DNA from 3 places in the Leptothrix cholodnii SP-6 genome. Region 2 is predicted to be linked to each of the others. Evidence: riboswitches for the same ligand, from Rfam matches in the RefSeq annotation. Region 2 holds a riboswitch; each other region holds the start of a gene.
What was found. A riboswitch is a leader RNA that binds a small molecule or an ion and turns the genes downstream of it on or off. The one in region 2 is predicted to bind glycine.
Positions count from the first base shown of each region.

Region 1 (6,070 bases), 930 kb from region 2:
GCCCAGCCCACGACCTTGCGGGCGTACAGGTCCAGCACCACGGCCAGGTACAGCCAGCCGCTGCGCGTGCGGATGTAGGTGATGTCGCTCACCCAGGCCTGGTTGGGGCGGCTCGGATTGAAGCGCCGTGCCAGCAGGTTGTCAGAGACGGGCAGCGCATGACCGCTGTCGGTGGTGTGCATGAACTTGCGTCGCCACAGGGCCCGCAACCTGTTCTCGCGCATCAAACGTCGCACCCGGTGGCGCCCGATGCCCAGCCCCCGAGCGCGCAGCACTGCGCACAGGCGACGGCTGCCATAGACGCGGCCGCTGGCGGCGAACTCGGCCTTCAATTGCGTGCTGACCAAGCAGGCCTTGGGCGCGAGCTTGGCGCGCTGACGGGCACCGTAGTAGCCCGAACGGCTGACGCCCAGCACGCGGCATAGACGCTCGACGGTGACGGCCTTCTTGTGCAGTTGCTCGACGAACTGGTAGCTCATCGAAGCTCGCGGGCAAAGAAGGCCGATGCTTTTTTTAAGATGTCGACGTCGCCGCGCAGTTGCTTGTTCTCGGCCTCAAGCTGGCGGATGCGTTGCTGCTCGGCGGTGAGCGGTTTGCCAATGCCGGGGCGGCCTGCAGCCTCTTCATCGGCTTGCGCCAGCCATCGCCGCACGGCCGTCTCGCCGAGCTTCATGTCGCGGCAGACGTCGCCCACGCTCAAGCCCTGCTCGCGAATCATCTGCACCACTTGCAGCTTGAATTCCGCGTTGAATGTCCTTCGTTCTCTCTTGCTCATGTTCCTCGTCCAGGTGGATTCCACCTATCGAGGTGTCCGGGAAAATTAGACCATGACAGGGAGCCCGTAACCCAGCGACAAGAACCCGTGATCGATTTCCTTCTGGAACCCCGTTCACAGGAAGCAAGCCCGCCACCGTCATGGTTCGCGGGCTTTCTGTTTGGCGATGACGGAAATCGGAAATGGACCCGATTCGGTCACGCGCAGTGCCGAGCCGGGCCGCCGGCCCAAGCCGGTCCTCAGGCGCCGGCAAACGCGAAATCGATCTCCGGCGCCAGCCCGCTGACGATGCGGGCGATGCTCTTGCCCGAGCCGCACGAGTGCGTCCAGCCCAGCGTGCCGTGGCCCGTGTTGAGGAACAGGTTGCGCAGCTTGCTGCGGCCGATGATCGGCACGTTGCTCGGCGTGGCCGGGCGCAGGCCGGTCCAGAACTGCGCCTGCGCGGTGTCACCGGCGCCGGGGAACAGCTCCTCGGTGCGGCGCACGATGGCCTCGCAGCGCACCCGGTTCAGGTCGCGGTCATAGCCGTTCAACTCGGCCGTGCCGGCGATGCGCAGGCGGTCGGTGCCGGGCTGGCCGTCCACGCCGGGCGTGGTCAGGCGCGAGAACACCAGCTTGTATTCGTCGTCGGTCAGCGAGACCTGGTGCGCCTTGGCGGCGTCCTTGACCGGCATCGTCACCGAGTAGCCCTTGGCCGGGTAGATCGGCAGCTCGATGCCCAGCGGACGCGCGTAGAGCGGCGACAGGCTGCCCATCGCCAGCACGTAGGCGTCGGCGCGCAGGCGCTGGAAACGGCCTTCGGCGTCGGTCGCCTCGACGTGGTCGATCTGCCCGCCCACCTCGCGCAGCGCAGTCACGGTGTGGCTCATCAGGAACTGCACGCCGTCGGCCTGGCAGTGTTTGACCAGTTCGCGGGCGAAGCGGTTGGCATCGCCGGATTCGTCTTCCGCCGTGTAGGTGGCGCCGGCCAGTTGCGCGCGGATCGCCGCCAGCGCGGGCTCGATGCGCACGGCTTCGTCGGCCGAGATCACGCGCCGGTCACAGCCCAGTTCGCGCATCTGCGCGGCCGGGGCCTCGGCGCCGTCGAACTCTTTCTGGCTGGTGTAGAAGTGCAGGATGCCCTGCGTGCGCTCGTCGTAGGCCACGCCGATGTCACGCCGCAGCTGCTGCAGCGTGTCGCGGCTGTAGGTGCCGAGCTTGACGATCTGCTCGATGTTGTGGCGCGTGCGCCCGGGCGTACATTCGCGCAGGAACTGCAGCACCCAGCGCCACTGGCGGGCGTCGGCGCGCAGGCGAAACAGCAGCGGCGCGTCTTCCTTGCCCAGCCATTGCAGCACCTTCAGCGGTGCGCTCGGGTTGGCCCAGGGTTCGGCGTGGCTGACCGAGATCTGGCCGCCGTTGGCGAAGCTGGTCTCGGATGCGGGCGTGGCCTGGCGGTCGACGACGGTGACGTCGTGACCTTGCTGGCGCAGGAAATAGGCCGAGGTAACGCCGAGCAGGCCGGCGCCGAGGACGAGGACTTTCATGAGCTGTGCTCCAGGATCGGCCGCACGACACCGTGGCTTCGATGCCATCGGGCCGTGCGTTTGCCGCTCCCCCTGTCCTTGATACCTGAGAGTTTCAGCCGCGCGGCGCTGTGCCGGGGCCTTGCTCCTTCGGTGCGTCACGGGCGTGACGTCTCTCCAGACGGCGTGGTGTGTGTGCAGTGTTGGACCTGAGCGTTCATGGGAGTTTGCGCCTTCGGTGGCCGCGTCATCGACGCGGCACTCTCCTGCAGGGTCGTGAGTCTAGGGCTTTCGATCAGCCCTCGCTGTTCTCAGGGATCGACAGGAATCGTTCGGTCAGCGCCACCCAGTAGGCCGCGCCGATGGCGATGTTGGCGTCGTCGAAGTCGTAGCCGGGGTTGTGCACCATGCAGGCACCCGGGCTCGCGCCATCGCCGTTGCCGATCAGCAGGTAGCTGCCCGGCACGCGTTCGAGCATGAAGGCGAAATCCTCGCTGCCGCTCAGCGCCGGGCCTTGTTGCGTGACGCGGTCGGCGCCGACCAGGTCGATCGCCACCTCGCGTGCGAAGGCGGTTTCCGCCGCGCTGTTGACCAGCACCGCGTAACCCGGCCGCCAGTCGATGCGGGCGGTGACGCCGTAGCTCTGGGCCTGCGCGGCCACCAGCGCCTTGATGCGCTGCGCCAGCAGCACGCGCACCTCGCGGTCGAGCGCACGCACACTCAGCTCCAGCGTGGCGCTGGCCGGGATCACGTTGTTGGCCTTGCCCGCATGCAGCGCACCCACCGTGACCACCGCCATCTGCAGCGGGTCGACGTTGCGCGAGACGATGCTCTGCAGCGCCATCACGATGCCGGCCGCCGCCACGATCGGGTCGGCCGCGCGGTGCGGCATCGCGCCGTGGCCGCCGATGCCGTCGAGCGTGATGGTGGCGTAGTCGCTCGATGCCATCGCCGCGCCTTCGCGCAGCACCAGACGACCCTGCGGCACGCCGGGCATGTTGTGCATCGCGAAGATCGCGTCGCACGGGTAACGCTCGAACAGCCCGTCTTCCATCATGCGCAGCGCGCCGCCGCCACCCTCTTCGGCGGGCTGGAAGATCAGGTTCAGCGTGCCGTTGAAGCGGCCGTGTTCGGCCAGCTGACGGGCAGCGGCCAGCAGCATCGCGGTGTGGCCGTCGTGGCCGCAGGCGTGCATCAGGCCCGGCTTGCAACTGGCCCATTCGGCGCCGCTGGCCTCGGTGATCGGCAGCGCGTCCATGTCGGCACGCAGGCCGAGGCGGCGTGTGCCTTTCTCGTCGGTCTCGCCGCGCACCAGCCGCGCGACGACGCCGGTGCCGCCCACACCGCGTTCGACCTCGTAGCCCCAGCCTTCGAGCTTGTCGGCCACCAGCGCGGCGGTGCGGTGCTCCTCGAAGGCGAGTTCGGGATGGCGGTGGATGTCGCGGCGCAGGTGGATGAACTCACCGATGCGCGTCTGCATCGCGTCCAGCAGGTAGCTGCTCATGGTGGCCTCGTCGTCCGTCTGGTCCGTGCTTATTGGGGCTGCAGCTCGATCGACTTGGCGATGGCGCGGTAGCGCGCCGTCTCCGCGGCGAAGAACCTGGCCGAGTCGGCCAGCGACATCGGCGCCGATGCCAGCTGCGTCTGCGCTGCGAGCTGCGCGCGCACGGTCGGGTCCTGCAAGGTCTTGCCGATGGCGGCGTGCAGGCGCACGACCACGTCCTCGGGCGTGTTCTTGGGCACCATGAAGCCGGTCCAGATCTTGTACGAGAAGTTCTTCAGCGCCTGGCCTTCGCTGGCGGTGGGCACGTTCTTCAGCAGCTCCGAGCGCTGCGCGCCGAGCTGGCCGATCACCTTGAGCTTGCCCTGATCACCGAGCGCTCCCATGCCGGCGCTGTAGACCAGCACCGCGAAGTCGACCTGGCCGCCGGCGATGTCCTGCAGCAGCGGCGCGTTGCCCTTGTACGGCACGTGCTGCAGCTTGACGCCGGTGATCTGCTGCGCGTTCTCCAGGATCAGGTGGTAGAGCGAGCCCACGCCCACGCTGCCGTAGGTGAGCGGCCGCTCGCCCGACTTGCGCGCCAGCGCGATCAGCTCGTCGACGCTGTTGACGCCCAGGTCCTTGCGCGTCACGAACACCATCACCGCGTCGGCCACCGGGTGCACCAGCCGGAAATCCTCGGTCTTGAGCTTGACCGCGGCGTTGGCCAGCGGCGACAGGATCACCTCGTTGGGTGAACCCTGGAAGATGAAGTGCCCGTCGGCCGGGGCTGCGAGCACCTTCTGCGCCGCCAGCGCGCCGCTGACGCCGCCGAGGTTCTCCACCAGCACCTGCTGGCCGAGCTCCTTGCCCAGCGGGTTGAAGAAGATGCGCGCGATCGCGTCCGACGGACCGCCGGCCGGGTAGGGCACCATCAGGTTGACCGGCTTGGCCGGCCAGGTCTGCGCCAATGCTGCGCCGCAGGCCAGCACGAGTCCGCCCACCAGGGCGAGCGAGCGTTTGAGGATCGGGTTCATGTCCACTCCTGCGCCGGATTCCGGCCGCCCCGGGCCGAACCATTCGGGTCGAGGCATGGGGCCATCGTAGGAAGCCGGACTCCGCCAGTCCAATGCATTGTTCTATGCGATAGCATGATTCGGATGAATGCATTGCGGCGCCCCCTCGCATGACCCTCGTCCAGCTCCGCCACCTGATCGCGCTGGCCGAAAGCGGCTCGTTCAGCCGCTCGGCCGAGGCGCTGTTCCTGACCCAGCCCGCGCTCAGCCGCAGCATCCGTGCGCTGGAGGACGAACTCGGCCAGCCGCTGTTCGATCGCGTCGGCCGCCGCAACGAGCTGACGCCCTTCGGCCGCGAGGTGCTGCACCGCGCCACCCAACTGGTGTTCGATGCCGACGAACTGGGCGCGAGCGGCCGCCAGATGCGCGAGGGTCTGGCCGGCAAGCTGCGCGTGGGCATGGGATCGGGGCCGGGGGCGCTGCTGATGACGCCGCTGCTGCAGCAAATGGCCACCCACCACCCGAGGGTGCAGGTCGAGATCGCCCGCGGCCAGACCGGTCTCCTGCTCGAAGCCCTGCGCGAGCGCCGGCTCGACACGCTGGTGGTCGACGCCCGTTCGGTGGCGCCGGCCGCCGATCTGCAGGTCGACAGCCTGGCCGAGATGCGCGGCGCCTTCATGTGCCGCCCGGACCACCCGCTGACCCGCCGGCGCAAGGCGTTGCGCTTCGAGGCGCTGCGGCCGTATCCGCTGGCCTCCACGCCGCTCAGCGACGAGGTGGCGCGCATCCTGATCGAACGCTACGGCCCGGCGGCGCACCCCGGCGAATGCGTCACGCTGCGCTGCGAGGAGATCGCCAGCCTGGTCGAGGTGGTGCGCTCAAGCGACGCCGTGCTGCTGGCGATCCGCGCGGCGGCGCCCGATCTGGTCGAACTGGAACTGACGCCGGCCCTGAGCGCGCGCGCGCGCTTCGGCCTGGTGACGCTGGCCGGCCGCGCGCAGGCGCCGGCCTTGTCGATCGTGCGCCAGGTGATGGAGGCCTTGCTGCACGACTGAGGGCACCGCCCGCGACACTCAGCCCTGCAGGCCCGCGAAGACGTTCTGCACGTCTTCGTTCGCGTCCAGCGCGGCCAGGAAGGTTTCCACCTCTTCGAGCTGCTCGGCCGTCAGGCTGGCCGGGTCGATCGGATTCTTGGGCTTGTAGCCGAGCTTGGCCGACAGGACGCTGAAACCCTGCGCCGGCAGCGCGCGGCTGACCAGGTCGAGGTCGGCGGGCTCGGTCAGGAACATCGTGA
Region 1 is NC_010524.1:2,582,701-2,588,770, reverse strand. Features, by position in the region: one part of gene LCHO_RS11890 (IS3 family transposase) at 1-505, opposite strand, end outside; one part of gene LCHO_RS11890 (IS3 family transposase) at 505-775, opposite strand; gene LCHO_RS11880 (D-amino acid dehydrogenase) at 1,015-2,301, opposite strand; glycine riboswitch at 2,364-2,471, opposite strand; gene LCHO_RS11875 (M20 aminoacylase family protein) at 2,576-3,784, opposite strand; gene LCHO_RS11870 (tripartite tricarboxylate transporter substrate binding protein) at 3,814-4,797, opposite strand; gene LCHO_RS11865 (LysR family transcriptional regulator) at 4,947-5,831, shown strand; gene LCHO_RS11860 (YebC/PmpR family DNA-binding transcriptional regulator) at 5,850-6,070, opposite strand, start outside.
Region 1: it holds a riboswitch for glycine, as region 2 does, so the genes downstream of both, LCHO_RS11880 (D-amino acid dehydrogenase) here and gcvT (glycine cleavage system aminomethyltransferase GcvT) in region 2, are expected to answer to the same signal.

Region 2 (6,070 bases):
GAACCCCTCGGCCCGCTGTGCCAGCTCCTGCGGCCGGATCTTGATCTCCGACCACGCGCTCAGGCGCTGCAGCCGCGCCGACACCACCTCGTCACGCGTGACGGGCTCGTGCGCCTGGCGGTAGTGCGTGACCTCCAGCTGCGCCGCGTCGAGCTGGCGCGTCAGCGCCTGAATGCGCGTGGCGACGGCGCGGGCCTGCGCGTCATCGGCGAGCTGCTCCTGGGCCAGCGCGCGGACCGTGTCGGCGGCCGGCACGGCCATCGCGCGCAGCGGGCCGATCTCGACCCGCCAGGCGCCGAGCGCGGCGCCTGCATCGGCCAGGGCCTGCTCGCACTTGCGCACGGCCAGCTCGCGCTCGCGTTCGACAGCCGTGAAATCCCCCAGCTTCTGCGCCTGCCCGAGCGCGGCCTGCAGGCCGGGCGCCGCTTCGGCCGAGGCCAGTCCGGCGAGCACCGCCCGCGCCTGCGCCAGCTCGGCGCGCTTGAGCTTCTCGGCCCGCACGGCCATGTCGCAGCTCTGGCGCAGGCCGGCATGGGCGCGGATCAGCCGCCGCAGGCTCGCCCGCACCGACGCCACCGGGATGGCCGCGCGCAAGGCCTCGGCGCCGGCCGCGTCCCAGCCCAGCCCGGCGGCCAGGTCGGCGGCGATGCGCCATTGCGCGTCCATCTCGGCCTCGCGGCGGGCGATGTCGCCGGGGTAGGCGCGGTATTGCAGGCGCTGGTCGTCAAGCTCGGTGATCTCGGTGGCCAGCTCGCGGATGCGGTGGTCGACCTGCACCGCGTCGAGCGCCACCTGGGCCTCGGTCAGCACGCCGGTCTGGTGGTCGATCTCGGCTTGGGCGACGTGCATGACACGCTCGGCGTCCTGCAGCGTGCGGGCCGCGTTGTCGGGCAACTCGACGCCCGGGCCGAGCTCGGCCAGCCGCGCACGGGCGTCGGCCAGCGCGTTCAGGTGCGGCGTGACGCGGCGCATGCGTTCGATCTGGTTGCGGCGCGAGCGGACCTCGGCGTGCTGGCGGCGCGTGTCTTCATGTGCGACATCGAGCGCCGTCACCTTGGCCTGCGCCTCGGCCCAGTCCTTGGTACGCACGGTGGCGGACTTCAGCGCGGCGGTGGCGCGGTCGAGCGCGTCGGCGGCGATGTAGTAGGCCCGGTCGTTCGACCGGCGCTTGGCCCACAGCTTGTCGGCCTCGGCTTCGAGCGCAGCGCGCACCGCGCCCAAGCTGCCGATGCCGGCCGCCGACTGGAACAGGATCTGGCCCAGGTCGTTGGACGCCGACAGGATGTCGTGCCCACCCTTGATCAGCCGGCCGTGGTCGAGCCCGAACATCTGCGCGAAGAAATCGCGGTCGGTGCTGCCGAGAAACGGCGCCAGCACGTTGTCGGGCAGCACCGCATCGGCGGGGCTGCGCAGCGTCTGCTTGTTGCCCTTGGTGCGGTGAAAGGCGAGCGTGCGGGCGTCGTGTTCGATGCGCGCACCCAGCCGCATGTCGGACATCGCGTGCGCAAACGCATGCGTGGTGCGCATCGGGATGCCGTACAGCAGGTCGAGCACGGCGGTGCGCACGGTCGACTTGCCGGCCTCGTTGGGGCCGACGATGACGTGGAAATCGCGCTCGGCACGCGGCAACGCGATCGAGCGGTCGGTGAACTTGCCGTAGCGGACGAGGTCGAGCTGGTCGATGCGCATGGTTCAGGCGGCCCGGGCGACGTGGGCGATCAGCGACGGCGTGGTGTCGCGCACCAGCGCTTCGAGCCGGCCCTCGCGGATCTCGCGCAGTTGCGGCACGGCGTTGATGACTTCGAGCGGCAGCTTGCCGATCAGCTGCAGCAGGTCGTCCTGCAGGCTCTTCAGGAACTCGGGGTCGGCATCGGCCTGCGCCAGGTGCGCCTGCAGATCGGCCACTGCATCCGAGCGCTGCGCCACCTGCGCGGCCGGGTCGTGCGGCGTGGTCTCGACCTTGATCTTCTCGATCCACAGCCGCCCGGTGCTGACGCTGGCCGCCTGCGCCACGATCTCGGCGCGCAGCTGGGCTTCGAGGCCGAACAGCTGGCCGTGCGCGGGCGTCGCGCCGGTCAGGCGCACGCGCACGATCAGCGGCAGGTCGCCCTCGGTTTCTTCGATCAGCGCGGCGAGCCGGCGGCCGGCCATGCGCACCGCTTCTTCGAGGTCGAGCGCCTGCGCCACGTCGACCTCCAGCGCGTGCCAGCGCAGCACGTCGACATGCAGGCGCTCGACCGACACGATCTCGGCGCCGTCGGTGGCGACCATCAGCGCGCCGCGCGGGCCGGTCTCGCGGATGTGGCGGCCCTGCAGGTTGCCGGGGAAGGCGATGGTCGAGGCGCCTTCTTGCCACACCCGGTGCTCGTGCACGTGGCCGAGCGCCCAGTACTGGTAGCCGCGGGCCGCCAGTTCGGCGATCGAGCAGGGCGCGTAGTTGGCGTGCGCGCTGTTGCCTTCGAGCGCGGTGTGCAGCACGCCGATGTTGAGCCAACCGGGCACCGGGTCGGGATAGGTCAGCGCCAGGTTCTCGGTGGTCGCCGCCTCCTTGAAGCTGCGTCCGTGCAGCGCCACGCGCAGCTCCGGCAGGCGGAAGGTCGCAGCCTTGCCGACCGGAAACCTGTGCACGTTGTCGGGCAGCGCCAGGCGCTTGGTCATCTCGCTCTCGGCGTCGTGGTTGCCCAGCAGCAGGTAGACCGGGATGCCGGCCGCCTTGAGCCGGCCCATCTGGGCGACGAAGAAGATGCCGGTGTTGAAGTCCTTCCAGCCGCCGTCGTAGAGGTCGCCGGCGATGACCATGAAGTCGACCTGCTCGGCGATGGCCTCGCCGACGAGGTTGTCGAAGGCATCGCGGGTGGCCGTGCGCAGGGTCTCGACCGGCGCGTCCTGGTAGGCCGCCAGGCCGACCAGCGGGCTGTCCAGATGGATGTCGGCTGCATGGATGAATCGCACGGTGTCTCCCCCCAACTTGTTCGAGCTGCGCATTGTTGTGCAAGACGGCCACCGACCCGGCGCGCCCGGCCGGCCCCCGACCTGACCGCAACCTGCCCGCTACCATCGCCCCCCGCCCAGCCCGGCCCGGGCCGCCACGCCCACGAAGCCCGGCGGCCACGGGCCATCGATCAAGGAAACACGTGTTCAAGAATCTGTTGATCCACCGCCTGGCCGCCCTGCCGGCGGCCGATGCCGTGCAGGCCGAAGAGGCGCTGGTCGCCCAGTGTTTCGTGCCCTGCGGCGCCAGCCAGCCGGTCTCGCTGGGCTGGGTGCCCCCGCGTGGCGAGGCCCACGGGCCGCTGCTGGAGATCATCGGCGGCCACTGGCTGATGCGGCTGATGATCGAGCAGAAGATGCTGCCCGGCGCGGTGGTCAAGCGCCGCTGCGACGAGATGGCGCAGCGCATCGAGGCCGATACCGGCCGCAAGCCCGGCAAGAAGCAGCGCAAGGAGCTCAAGGACCAGGCCATGCTGGAACTGCTGCCGCAGGCCTTCACCAGGCAGATGTCGCTGCCGGTCTGGATCGCGCCCGAGCAGCGCCTGGTGATGGTCGACACCGCCAGCGCCGGCAAGGCCGACGAGGTCATCAGCCTGCTGACCAAGGGCCTGCCCGGCCTGGCGGTCGAGCCGCTGCACACCGCGCTGTCGCCGGCCGCGGCAATGGCCGACTGGCTGCTCAGCGGCGAGCCGCCGGCCGAGTTCAGCGTCGACCGCGAGTGCGAGCTGAAGTCGGCCGACGAGATGAAATCGGTGGTGCGCTACGCCCGCCACCCGCTCGACACCGACGAGGTGCGCGCCCACATCCAGCTCGGCAAGCGCCCGACGCGCCTGGCGCTGACGTGGAAGGGCCGGGTCTCGTTCGTGCTGACGGACGCGATGCAGGTCAAGAAGCTCGAGTTCCTGGACGGCGTCTACGAAGGCCAGCCGCAGGCCAGCCGCGACGAGGCCTTCGACGCCGATGCGGCCATCGCCACCGGCGAGCTGGTGCGGCTGATCCCGGACCTGATCGAGGCGCTGGGCGGCGAGCAGCAGCCGGGGCAGATGGCCGATGACGGTGTGCCGGCCTTGGCCACGGCGCCGAAGACCGTGGCGCCGCCCGCTGCGTTCACGTCGGCGACCGACGCCGGCCCGGTGGGCGACGATCCGCCGTGGTGATCGGCCGGCCGCGCAGCCGGCGGCTGGGCTACACTTTATTTTGCTAGGAGAGAGCCGCACCCGTGACACGGGCCGTCGGCCGCCGAAGGCGCAGAAGCGGTGTGAGCGCACCGCCTCGAACGCTCAGGCAAAAGGACTGGCAAACGTTCCTGAAAGGAACGTCACCTCACTGGAGAGAGGCTGCCGCTGCGGTATCGCGGCAGTCCACCGAAGGGGCAAGCGGAAGGGCGACACAGCCGCCTACCGTCAATCTCTCAGGTAAAGCGGACAGCGAGGGCAACACCACCGGCAACGGTGGACAACGGATGGCGCCCCCGTCCCTGCCCTCGGAGAAATCTCATGTCCGCTGACACCGCCCTGCTGCAAACCCCGCTGCACGAACTGCACCTCGAACTCGGCGCACGCATGGTGCCGTTCGCCGGCTACGCCATGCCGGTCAACTACCCCGGCGGCATCCTGGCCGAACACCGCCAGTGCCGCAGCGGCGCGGCGCTGTTCGACGTCTCGCACATGGGCCAGGTGCGGCTGATCGGCAGCGATGCCGACCGTGCGCTCGAGAGCCTGGTGCCGGTCGACGTGGTCGATCTGGCGATCGGCAAGCAGCGTTACGCCTTCTTCACCAACGAGGCCGGCGGCCTGCTCGACGACCTGATGATCACGCGCCGCGAGGACGACCTGTTCCTGGTCGTCAACGCCGGCTGCAAGGCGGCCGACATCCGCCACCTGATCACCCACATCGGCCACCGCTGCCAGATCGTGCCGATGCCCGACCACGCCCTGCTGGCGCTGCAAGGCCCGCAGGCCGTGACGGCGCTGGCGCGCCTGAACGCCGGCGTGGCGGGCCTGACCTTCATGAGCGGCGGCCACTTCGCGCTGGCCGGCGCCGACTGTTTCGTGACCCGCTCGGGCTACACCGGCGAGGACGGCTTCGAGATCTCGGTGCCCGCCACCCACGCGGTCGCGCTGGCGCGCAGCCTGCTGGCGCAGCCCGAGGTGCAGCCCGCCGGCCTGGGCGCGCGTGACACCCTGCGGCTCGAAGCCGGCCTGTGCCTGTACGGCCACGACATCCACGCCAGCACCACGCCGGTCGAAGCCGGCCTGACCTGGGCGATCCAGAAGGTGCGCCGCCCCGGTGGCGCGCGTGCCGGCGGTTATCCGGGCGCCAAGGTCATCGAGGGCCAGCTGGCGCAGGGCCCGTCGCACAAACGTGTCGGCCTGGTCGGGCTGGAGCGCGCGCCGGTGCGCGAGGGCGCCACGCTGGTCGACAACCACGGCAGCCACAAGCTCGGCACCGTGACCAGCGGCACCACCGGGCCGAGCGTCAACCAGCCGATCGCGATGGCCTACGTGGCCACCAACCACGCCGGGCCGGGCAACCTGATGTACGCCGAAGTGCGTGGCAAGCGCCTGCCGATGAAAGTGGTGCCGCTGCCGTTTGCGCCGCACCGATACTTCCGGGGTTGAGCGCCGCCTTGGCGGGCCGGTGCTCACGACCCGCCTGATCCGAACCCCTTTCCCGACGGCCGCCAGGCCGGGAATCCACTTTGCCTCCAGGAGCCTTTTCCATGCCTTTCCAGTTCACCCCCGACCATGAATGGATCGACGCCGCCAACCCCGCCGCCGCGGTGGTCGGCATCACCGTGCACGCGCAGGACGCGCTCGGCGACGTCGTGTTCGTCGACCTGCCCGCCGTGGGCGCCACCTTCGCCAAGGGCGACGTGGCCGGTGTCGTCGAATCCGTCAAGGCCGCGGCCGACCTCTACGCCCCGGTGAGCGGCGAAGTGGTCGAAGTCAACGAAGCCCTGCGCGACGACCCGGCGCTGGCCAACAGCGACCCGCTGGCCGCCGGCTGGTTCTTCAAGGTCAAGCTCAGCAACCCGGCCGAACTGGCCGACCTGCTCGACGCCACCGCCTACGACGCG
Region 2 is NC_010524.1:1,657,222-1,663,291, reverse strand. Features, by position in the region: gene LCHO_RS07795 (ATP-binding protein) at 1-1,689, opposite strand, end outside; gene LCHO_RS07790 (metallophosphoesterase family protein) at 1,693-2,952, opposite strand; gene LCHO_RS07785 (recombination-associated protein RdgC) at 3,135-4,148, shown strand; glycine riboswitch at 4,183-4,297, shown strand; glycine riboswitch at 4,308-4,429, shown strand; gene gcvT (glycine cleavage system aminomethyltransferase GcvT) at 4,488-5,612, shown strand; gene gcvH (glycine cleavage system protein GcvH) at 5,714-6,070, shown strand, end outside.

Region 3 (6,070 bases), 2.1 Mb from region 2:
CGCCCGCCGATCACGAAGCGCGAGGCCGAGGTGTTGTCGGCGATCACGCTCTTCAAGTCGAACTTGAAGTCGCGGTAGCGGCTGTCGATGATCTCGACCGCCGGCAGCACGAAGTCGATCGCCGCCAGCACCGCGCCAACGTGGCAACCGGGGCCCCGCAATGGCGCTTTCGTGACGATGCAGATCTCGGCCTCCACCTTCGGGTGGATCAGCTCGGAGACCTTGATCTCGCCGCCATCCGGGCGCGCCATGTAGTCGCTGACAAAGCCGAAACACGGCGTGTCCACGCCCATCTGCTTCATCTTGGCGAACGAGGTCAGGCCCGCCTTCAGGCCCACGGTCTTGTGGCCGCGTGCTTCCTTGCGGCGGCGGATCTCGTCCTGGATGTCGTAGGCATCGGCCCAGTCCATCAGCGGAAAATCGTCGGTGATCTTGGTGACGTCGCGCGCCTCCAGCTCGGCCGATTCCAGGTGGGCGGCCAGCGCCTCGATGTCGGTGCGATTCAGTGCCATGGTGTGTCTTTCTTTAGCAAGGTGCAGGCGTGGATCCGGCTCTGCCGGTCCGCTGCCTGAGCCCCCTCGGGGGGCAGCGACCGCCAGGGAGCGTGGGGGCTCAAATAAACCGCACCGACGTGCTGCCCAGCCCGCCCACGCTGCAATGCAGGCTGTCGCCCGGCTTGACCGGCACCAGCGGCGATTGCGATCCCGACAGGATCACATCGCCCGCCTTCAGGCTGATGCCCAGGCGCCCGAGCGTGTTGGCCAGCCACGCCACCGCGTTGACCGGCGAGCCCTGCACCGCGGCGCCGCACGAGGTGCTGACGATCTCGCCGTTCTTCTCGAGCACCATGCCGGCCAGCGCCAGATCGATGTCACGCGGGCTGCGGCGGGTGCCGCCGAGCGTGAGCACGCCGCAGGAGGCGTTGTCCGCCACCGTGTCCTGGATCTTGATCTTCCAGTCGCGGATGCGGCTGTCGACGATCTCGAAACACGGCATCACGCAGTCGGTGGCGCGCAGCACGTCGGCCGCGGTCACGCCCGGGCCGGTCAAGTCACGCGCCAGGATGAAGGCCACCTCGGCCTCGGCCTTGGGTGCGATCAGCTTGGCGGTGTCGACCGGCTCGCCCTCGTTGAACACCATGCCCGACAGCAGGTGGCCGAAGTCGGGCTGGTTCACGCCCAGCATGTCCATCACCACCTTGCTGGTGACGCCGATCTTCTTGCCGATGACGATCTCGCCGGCATCAAGCCGGCGCTGGATCACGCGCAGCTGGATCTGGTACGCGTCGTCGATGGTGATGCCGGGCTCGCGGTTGGTGAGCGGCTCGACGGCCTCGCGGCTGACGAGCGCCTGGTAGAGCTCGTCGCCGTAGCGTTGGATGGTGAGTGCGTCCATGGGGTTCTCGGTTGTCCGTGTCGGGCGATGTCGGGGCGATTTCTGGGTTCAGGCCGGCGTGTCGGCTTCGGCCAGGAAGTTCGACACCAGCTGCGCAAAACGCGCGCTGTGTTCGATCTGCGTCCAGTGGCCGCAATGGCCGAAGACGTGCAGCTGGCTGTTCGGGATCCACTGCGACAGCGTCAGCGAGGTCTGCAGCGGGATCACCTGATCCTCGCGGCCGTGCACGATCAGCGTCTCGTGCGCCAGCGCGCGGATCGCCGCCTCGGGGCTGGCCATCGCGTCGACCCACTGCTGGCGCGGCGCCGGGAACATCGCAGAAAACGATTCCTGGAAACCGGGCCGGATGCTGGCCTGGTAACGCAGCTGCGCCAGCTCGTCGGTGACCAGCTTGCGGCTGAAGGCAAAGGTGTCGAGCAGGTGCCGCATCGCCTCGATCGAGGGCTGGTAGCCCCAGGCGGCGTCCAGCCCCGGCGTCAGCTCGAAGGGCACGCCGACCGAGCCCATCAGCACCAGCCGGCGCACTCGCTGCGGCGCGCGGATCGCCAGCGCCAGCGCCAGCGCGCCGCCGAAGCTGTTGCCGATCAGATCGACCTGCGGCAGGTCGAGCGCGTCGAGCAGGTCGATGGCCTGCTGCACCCAGGTGTCCATCGAATAGGTGATGCCTTCGGGCCGGTCGCTGTAGCCGAAGCCGACCATGTCGGGCGCGATCACACGCCGATCCTGGGCCAACACCGGCATCACCAGCCGCCAGTTGGCCCAGGCGCTGACACCCGGCCCGGAACCGTGGATCAGCAGCACCGGCGGCTGGCCAGGGTGAGCGCGGCCGAGGTCGTGCACGTTGCTGTGAAACGCGCCGGTGCGGATGCGCTGGCCGATTTCGGGGTTGGCGGCGGTGGGGCTCTGCTGCTGGCTCATGCGGTGAGCCTCCTCGTGATCGTTGGGCTACGGAGACCTGGCGATGAGGTCTGACGGTCGCAACGATAGGCAGCGCGAGCCATACTGTCCAATACCGAATATTGCGATCTCGATACCATAAAGGTATCGAGTTAGACCACCCGCCGAAGCCCGCCGATGGACCTCAAGCAGATGCGCTATTTCCTCGCCGTGGCCGAGGAGCGCCACATCGGCCGCGCCGCCGAGCGCCTGCACATGGCGCAGCCGCCGCTGACGCGCCAGATCCACGCGCTCGAAGCCGAGCTGGGCACGGCGCTGTTCATCCGCACCCCCAAGGGCGTGGAGCTGACCGAAGCCGGCCAGACCCTGCTCGACGAGGTGCCCAACCTGCTGACGCTGGCGCAGCGCGCCCGCGAGCGCACCCGCGCCGCCGGCCAGGGCGTAATCGGCCGGCTCGACGTCGGCCTGTTCGGGTCGGGCGTGCTCGACGTCATCCCGCGGCTGCTGGCGCGTTTCCACGCCCAGCGGCCCGAGGTGCGCATCGTGCTGCACACGATGACCAAGGCCGAGCAGCTCGACGCCTTGCGCGAGCGCCGCATCAGCGTCGGCTTCAACCGCCTGGTGCCGCCCGAGCCCGATCTGGTGATCGAGACCGTGCTGCGCGAGCGCATGCGCGTGGCGCTGCCCGACACGCACCGGCTGTGCGCACAGGCCAGCGTGTCCATCCCCGACCTGGCCGGCGAGCCGCTGATCCTCTACCCCAACCTGCCGCTGCCCGGCCTGGCGCAGCAGGTGATGCAGGCGTTTGCGCGCGAGGGCACGCCGCTGCTGGTGGAGCAGGAGGTGGAAGACGTGCTGACCGCCATCGCGCTGGTGGCGGGGGGTTTTGGTGCGTGCATCACCACCGCCAGCAGCGAGAGCCTGCGCCTGCCGGGCGTGGCCTACCGGCCGCTCGAATGTTCGTATCTGAAGGACATCGAGCTGAGCTGCATCCACCGGCGCGGGGATGGGTCGCCGGTGTTGGCGGCGTTTCTGGCGGTGGTGAGGGGGTAGGACGTGGGGACCGGCGCTTGAAGAAACCGTGATGACCTGACGACGTCGATGCGGGTTAACCCGAGCATCGGGCACAATTGCCAGCTTCACCGCAAGGCCGAGGTCACCCGCCGACCGCCTTGCCGGCCACGAGCCCGAGCGGCATCGGGAGAGTCCGCGTGCCACCCGCGCGGCGCCGAAGGAGCAACCGCCCCGGAAACTCTCAGGCAAACGGACCGATGCCGTGGATGAACTCTGCAGAGTTGCCAAACGAGATTTCATGACCACCACCTCATTGCGCCTGGGCTGCATCGCCGCAGCCTGTTTCGCCCTGTCCGCGCACGCAGCGCAGCCCCTCGTCGTCAAGATCGGCCACGTCGCCGCGCTCAGCGGCCCCGCCGCGCACCTCGGGCATGACAACGAGAACGGCGTGCGGATGGCGATCGAGGAACTGAACGCCAAGGGCGTGCAGATCGGCGGCCGTCCGGCCCGCTTCGAGCTGCTCGCCGAGGACGACGCCGGCGACCCGAAGCAGGGTACTGCCGCCGCGCAGAAGCTCGTCGACAACAAGGTCAACGGCGTCGTCGGCCACCTGAACTCGGGCACCGCGATTCCCGCGGCGCGGATCTATGCCGACGCCGGCATCGCGCAGATCGCGCCGTCGGTGACGAACCCGCAGTACACCCGCCAGGGCTTCAAGACGACGTTCCGGATGGTGGCCGACGACGCCCAGCTCGGCGGTGCACTCGGCCGCTACGCGGTGCAGACGCTGAAGGCGAAGACCATCGCGGTCATCGACGACCGCACCGCCTACGGCCAGGGCGTGGCCAGCGAGTTCGAGAAAGCCGCCAAGGCCGCCGGCGCGACGATCGCCAAGCGCGAGTTCACCAGCGACAAGTCGACCGACTTCACCAGCATCCTGACCGGCATCAAGGCGGCCAAGCCCGACGTCATCTTCTACGGTGGCATGGACGGGGTCGCCGGCCCGATGCTGCGGCAGATGAAGCAGCTCGGCATCCGGGCGAAGTTCGTCGGCGGCGACGGCGTCTGCACCGGCGAGCTGCCCAAGCTCGCCTCGGGCCAGATGACCGACGGCCAGGTCGTCTGCGCGATCGCCGGCGGCGTCGACGCGGCGCAGCGGCCGGCGTTCGACAAGTTCAAGGCCGACTTCAAGAAGAAGTTCGGCGCCGAGGTCCAGATCTACTCGCCCTACACCTACGACGCAACCAAGGTGATGGTCGAGGCAATGGTCAAGGCGAAGTCTGCCGACCCGGCCAAGTACCTGCCGGAGCTGCAGAAGATCAGCTACCCCGGCGTCACCGGCACCATCGCGTTCGACGAAAAGGGCGACATCAGGAACGGTGCGCTGACGCTCTACACCTTCAAGGGTGGCCAGCGCGAGGAACTCGGCATCGTTCGCTGACACGGGGCTGCCACAGGTCCGGCTCAGCCGGCCGCTCGAATGGACGGATCTGAACCGTGGGCTTGCACGAGGACCTGCATCGACACTCGCTCGTCACGCAAGGCCGCGGCGGCGTCATGCAGGCTCGACAACAGCGGGCTGCCTGCGGGTTTTCCACAGCGACACCAGCACACCACCGGCGATCAGGCCGAAGGTCACGCCAAGCGAGATCACCGCGGGAATCTTGCCGATGATGCCGACCAGGAAGATCTTCGAGCCGATGAACACCAGCACCAGCGCCAGCGCGTACTTCAGGTACTTGAAGCGGTGGATCATCGCCGCCAGCGCGAAGTACAGCGCGCGCAGACCCAGGATGGCGAAGATGTTGCTCGTGTAGACGATGAACGGGTCGGTCGTGATGGCGAAGATCGCCGGCACCGAGTCGACCGCGAAGATCAGATCGACGAACTCCACCAGCACCAGCGCCAGCAGCAGCGGCGTCGCGAACCTCACCGACTTGCCGCTGGCCGGGTCGGGCTGGCTCACCCAGAAGGCGTTGCCACGCAGCCCGTCGGTGACGCGCATGTGCCTTTTCAGGAACCGCAACAACGGGTTGTTCGCGATGTCGGGCATGTGGTCGGCGACGATCCACATCTTGATGCCCGTGAAGATCAGGAAGGCACCGAACAGGTAAAGGACCCAGCTGAACTGGCTGACCAGCGTGGTGCCGAGGCCGATCATGATGGCGCGCAACACGATCACGCCCAGGATGCCCCAGAACAGCACGCGGTGCTGGTACTGCCGCGGGATTGCAAAGAAGCTGAAGATCAGCGCGATGACGAAGACGTTGTCCATCGACAGCGACTTCTCGATCAGGAAGCCGGTGTAGTAGTCCATGCCGCTTTGCGCGCCCAGGTACCACCAGACCCAGGCACCGAAGAGCAGCGACACGCTGATGTATCCGGCGGAGAGCAGCAGGCTCTCTCGCACGCCGATCGCGTGGTCGTCCTTGTGCAGAACGCCCAGATCGAAAGCCAGGAGCGCGACCACGATGCCGACGAAGGCGAGCCAGACCCAGGCTGGCTTGCCGAGGAAGTCGGATGTCAGGAAGGGGAGCAGGAAGTCCATGGTTCAGCTTGTTCAAGGGATTGCAGCAACATCGCTTCTCGGCGCCCAGGCGCGAGGCGGAGACGGTGACGCCGATGAACCCGCTGAGGGCATGGAACACGGTGGCTTCTCCGTTGGCGATGGACCGATCGACAGTGTGGGGATCCGCCTGCATCGAATAAATCAGATTGAATCGCAACTAGCATTCGGATTTTCCGAACCGGAGGATGCATGTTG
Region 3 is NC_010524.1:3,719,940-3,726,009, forward strand. Features, by position in the region: gene dmpH (2-oxo-3-hexenedioate decarboxylase) at 1-512, opposite strand, end outside; gene dmpE (2-oxopent-4-enoate hydratase) at 613-1,395, opposite strand; gene LCHO_RS16670 (alpha/beta fold hydrolase) at 1,444-2,313, opposite strand; gene LCHO_RS16675 (LysR family transcriptional regulator) at 2,470-3,345, shown strand; glycine riboswitch at 3,481-3,573, shown strand; gene LCHO_RS16680 (branched-chain amino acid ABC transporter substrate-binding protein) at 3,605-4,747, shown strand; gene LCHO_RS16685 (TerC family protein) at 4,862-5,854, opposite strand; gene LCHO_RS23480 (hypothetical protein) at 5,853-6,070, shown strand, end outside; gene LCHO_RS16690 (LysR family transcriptional regulator) at 6,065-6,070, shown strand, end outside.
Region 3: it holds a riboswitch for glycine, as region 2 does, so the genes downstream of both, LCHO_RS16680 (branched-chain amino acid ABC transporter substrate-binding protein) here and gcvT (glycine cleavage system aminomethyltransferase GcvT) in region 2, are expected to answer to the same signal.